2 regions of the Nocardioides maradonensis genome follow, and region 2 is predicted to be linked to the other one. Evidence: riboswitches for the same ligand, from Rfam matches in the RefSeq annotation. Region 2 holds a riboswitch; the other holds the start of a gene.
The links. A riboswitch is a leader RNA that binds a small molecule or an ion and turns the genes downstream of it on or off. The one in region 2 is predicted to bind glycine.
Positions count from the first base shown of each region.

Region 1: it holds a riboswitch for glycine, as region 2 does, so the genes downstream of both, gcvP (aminomethyl-transferring glycine dehydrogenase) here and gcvP (aminomethyl-transferring glycine dehydrogenase) in region 2, are expected to answer to the same signal.

Region 1 covers NZ_BAAHAZ010000020.1:30,824-33,210, reverse strand. The annotation lists gene ACYVAQ_RS19885 (MerR family transcriptional regulator) at 47-637, shown strand; glycine riboswitch at 744-834, shown strand; gene gcvP (aminomethyl-transferring glycine dehydrogenase) at 904-2,387, shown strand, end outside.
Region 2 covers NZ_BAAHAZ010000009.1:74,711-77,097, forward strand. The annotation lists gene gcvP (aminomethyl-transferring glycine dehydrogenase) at 1-1,328, opposite strand, end outside; glycine riboswitch at 1,376-1,469, opposite strand; glycine riboswitch at 1,470-1,565, opposite strand; gene speB (agmatinase) at 1,605-2,387, opposite strand, start outside.

The DNA.
Region 1 (2,387 bases), on a different contig from region 2:
CGCCGTACCGTCGTGTCTTGTCAGCACCGAGGCCTTGGAGGACCGAGTGAACGAGCAGCAGCCGGACCAGTCACTGGAGTCCGCCGCCACGGCTGTGGCGGAGGAGCAGGGTCTGCTCTTCACCGACGACGTCTCCCCGCTGCCCAGCGACCTGGGCTACCGCGGCCCGACCGCGTGCAACGCCGCCGGCATCACCTACCGCCAGCTCGACTACTGGGCCCGCACCGGCCTGATCGAGCCGAGCGTCCGCGGCGCCAAGGGCTCCGGCTCGCAGCGGCTCTACAGCTTCCGCGACATCCTCATCCTCAAGGTCATCAAGCGCCTCCTCGACGCCGGTATCTCGCTGCAGCAGGTCCGCACCGCGGTCGGCCACCTGCGTGAGCGCGGCACCGACGACCTGACCCAGGTCACCCTGATGAGCGACGGCGCCTCGGTCTACGAGTGCACCACCAATGACGAGGTCATCGACCTGCTGCAGGGTGGTCAGGGCGTCTTCGGCATCGCCATCGGTGGCGTGTGGCGCGAGATCGAGGGCACCCTCGCCGCGCTCCCCAGCGAGCGCGCCAACGAGACGGCGCCCGCCGCGCCGGTCGAGGGCGATGAGCTGGCTGCGCGACGGGCGGCTCGCCTGGCCTGAGTCTCGACACGCTCGACCACCGGGCCGCAGCTGTGCGTGAAGGGTGGGCCGCACCGGCCCGCCCTTCGTCCATTTCCGCTACCGATTGGTAGCCTTGAGCTGCTGCTGATCCCACGCGGGAGAGTCGGGCTCCGTGCCCGCGCCGAAGGGGCAATTCCTCCCCGGAACCTCTCAGGCACCCGGACCGCGAGGAGCAGGCGACTCTGGAGGCACCTGGCGACAGAGGGGGAGGGCTCGATCCGTCGATCCAAGGAGCCTTCCGCCCGATGAGCGTGCCCTTCCTCAACCGTCACCTCGGCCCCGACGACCAGCAGGTCGCCACGATGCTGGACCGCCTCGGGTACGACTCGCTGCAGGCGCTGATGGACGCCGCGGTCCCGAAGGCGATCCGCACCGACGTACCGCTGGACCTGCCGGCCGGTGTCAGCGAGGAGGAGGCTGCCGCCGAGCTGCGTGCGCTCGCGGCGTCCAACGTGCCCGGCGAGGCGATGATCGGGCTCGGCTACCACGCGACGGTGACGCCCGCGGTCATCCGCCGCAACGTGCTCGAGGACCCGAGCTGGTACACCGCGTACACGCCGTACCAGCCGGAGATCTCGCAGGGCCGGCTCGAGGCCCTCATCAACTTCCAGACCATGGTCGCCGACCTCACCGGCATGGCGCTGGCCGGCTCGTCGCTGCTCGACGAGGGCACCGCCGCCGCCGAGGCGCTCGGCCTGGTCCACCGCGTCCTGCGCAAGGCCGAGGGGCCGTTCGTGATCGACGCCGACGCGCTGCCGCAGACGATCGACGTGGTCCGCACCCGCGCCGAGGGTCTGGGTATCGAGGTCGCCGTCGCGGACCTGACCGACGGCCTGCCCGAGGGCCCCGTGTCCGGCGTCCTGGTCCAGTACCCCGGCGCGTCCGGCCGGATCCTCGACCCGCGCCCGCTCATCGAAGAGGCGCACGCCCGGGGTGGTCTCGCCGTCGTGGCCGCCGACCCGCTGGCGCTCACCCTGCTCGAGTCGCCCGGCGAGCTCGGCGCCGACGTCGTCGTCGGCTCGACCCAGCGCTTCGGCGTCCCGATGTTCTACGGCGGCCCGCACGCCGGCTTCATGGCCGTGCGCGAGGGCCTCGAGCGGCAGCTGCCCGGACGCCTGGTCGGTGTCTCCATCGACGCGGAGGGGCGCCCGGCGTACCGGCTCGCCCTGCAGACCCGCGAGCAGCACATCCGCCGCGACAAGGCGACCTCCAACATCTGCACCGCCCAGGTGCTGCTTGCCGTCACCGCCGGCATGTACGCCGTCTACCACGGCCCCGACGGCCTCCGCGCGATCGCGGGCGACATCCACAAGCTCGCCGCCCGCGCCGCGGCGTCGCTGCAGGATGCCGGGTTCGAGCTCGTCGCGGACGAGTTCTTCGACACGATCCAGGTGCGCGTCCCCGGCCGCGCCGAGGCGATCGTCGGCGCAGCTCGCGCGGAGGGCCTGCACCTGCGGCTGGTCGACGCAGACACGGTCGGCATCGCCTTCGGCGAGACCGCCGGCGCTCCGACGCTGCGGGCGCTGCACACCGCGTTCGGCGTGACGCCGACCCAGGTCGAGCCGCTCGCGGCACTGCCTGCCGAGCTCGCCCGCACGACCGAGTTCATGACGCACGACGTGTTCCACAGCCACCGCAGCGAGACCGCGATGCTGCGCTACCTGCACAAGCTGTCGAGCCGCGACTACGCGCTCGACCGCGGCATGATCCCGCTCGGCTCGTGCACGAT
Region 2 (2,387 bases):
CCCTGCGCGAGCGCCGCCACCACGACCTCGAGGTGGGCCTCGGTGGTGATCTCCGAGCAGGCCACGCCCACGTGGGTCTCGTCGACGAGACGCAGCAGCACGCCGGCCTCGTGCGCGCGCGCCACGCAGGCCGCGGCGTCGGCGACCTCGAGGGTCAGCGTGTCGAAGAACAGCCGGTTGGTGCGGCGTACACCGCGGGCGGCGAGGCGCCGCGCGAGCTCGGCCGTGTGGGCCTGGACCCGCTCCGCGATGGCACGCAGCCCGTCCGGGCCGTGGTGTACGGCGTACATGCTCGCGGTGACGGCGAGCAGCACCTGCGCGGTGCAGATGTTGGAAGTCGCCTTGTCGCGGCGGATGTGCTGCTCGCGGGTCTGCAGCGCGAGCCGGTACGCCGGGTCCCCGGCCGCGTCGATCGAGACGCCGACCAGGCGCCCGGGCAGGTGCCGCTCGAGCCCGTCGCGCACCGCGATGAAGGCCGCGTGCGGGCCGCCGTAGAACATCGGGACACCGAAGCGCTGGGTGGTGCCCACAGCGACGTCGACACCGATCTCACCCGGCGAGGTCAGCAGGGTCAGGGCGAGCAGGTCGCAGGCGACCGTGACCGCGGCGCCGCGCGCATGGGCCTCCGCGGTGACCGCGCGCAGGTCGCGGACCTCCCCCGAGCAGCCCGGGTAGGACGCGAACAGCCCGAAGAAGTCCCCCTCCGGCAGCGGCTGGTCGAGGTCGACGAGCTCGACCTCGAGACCGACCGCGTCTGCGCGCGTGCCGAGCACCGCCAGCGTCTGCGGGAACGTGTCGGCGTCCACCAGCACCCGGTTCGACGCCGACCGACCCGCCCGCCGCATGAGCAGGATCGCCTCGACCACGGCAGTCGCCTCGTCGAGCAGCGAGGCGTTCGCGGTGGGCAGGCCGGTGAGGTCGCCGACGACAGTCTGGAAGTTGATGAGGGCCTCGAGCCGGCCCTGGCTGATCTCCGGCTGGTACGGCGTGTACGCGGTGTACCAGGCCGGGTCCTCGAGCACGTTGCGGCGGATCACGCCGGGGGTGATCGTCGGGTGGTAGCCGCAGCCGATCATCGACACACCGACCTCGTTGCGGCCGGCCAGGGCGGCGAGCTCGGCCAGCGCCTCGGTCTCGGTCGCGGCCGGCGGCAGGTCGAGCGGCCGCGCCGAGACGATGCTGTCGGGGACGGCCGCGGCGACGAGGTCGGCGCGCGAGGCGTAGCCCAGCTCGGCGAGCATCTTCGCCTCGTCGCCGGCGCCGGGGCCGATGTGCCGGTCGGCGAAGGCCGTCGAGGGGCTGGGGTGGGCAGGGGTCGGTGAGGTCACGGAAGGCTCCCGTCGTCGTGGGCGCGTGTGCGCCCGCTGGCTGGTTGCCTCCCCGCTCTGTCATCGGTACCTGAGAGCTTCACCGCGGCAGCGGCTTGCACCTTGGGCGCAGGACGATGGGTCCTGACTTTCCAGAGTCGCCTGGCGCGAGCAGTGACGGTGCCTGAGAGTTTCTCGGGGAGAGTTGCTCCTACGGCGCCCCGCCCGGACGGGCGGGGTCTCTCCTGCTGGCGCTTCGAACGGCTTCTTCAGTTGTGGTGGCGCTCGGCCGCGGGGTCAGACCCGGGCCGGCGTCTTGCTCATCAGGGTGACGAGGTCGAAGGCAACGGTAGCGGCTGCCACGCAGGTGATCTCCGCGTGGTCGTACGCCGGCGCCACCTCGACCACGTCGCCGCCGATGATGTTGAGCCCGTCCAGCGAGCGCAGCACCCGGAGCAGCTCACGGCTGGTGAGGCCACCCATCTCGGGCGTCCCGGTGCCGGGAGCGAATGCCGGGTCGAGCACGTCGATGTCGATCGACAGGTACACGGGGGCGTCACCGACCCGGCGGCGTACGACGTCGACGGCGGTCTCCACGCCCATCACGTCGATGTCGCCGGCGCGGATCACCTGGAACCCGAACGACTTGTCGTCGACGAGGTCGAGCTTGTCGTAGATCGGGCCACGGATGCCGACGTGGATCGACTTGTCCTCGGCCAGCAGGCCCTCCTCGAACGCCCGGCGGAACACCGTGCCGTGCGTGGTGGGGGCGTCGAAGTAGGTGTCCCAGGTGTCGAGGTGCGCGTCGAAGTGGACCAGCGCGATCGGACCGTGCTTCGCGTGAGCCGCCTTCAGCATCGGCAGCGCGATGGTGTGGTCGCCGCCGATGGTGACGAGCCGGCGGTTGCCGTTGCCGACGACCTCGCGGGCATAGCCCTCGATCTGCTGCATCGCCATGTCGATGGAGTACGGCGTGCACGGCACATCACCCGCGTCGACGACCTGGACCTGCTCCAGCGGCGCGACGTCGAGGTCGACGTGGAACCGCGGGCGCAGGTGCCGCGAGGCCTGACGGACGCC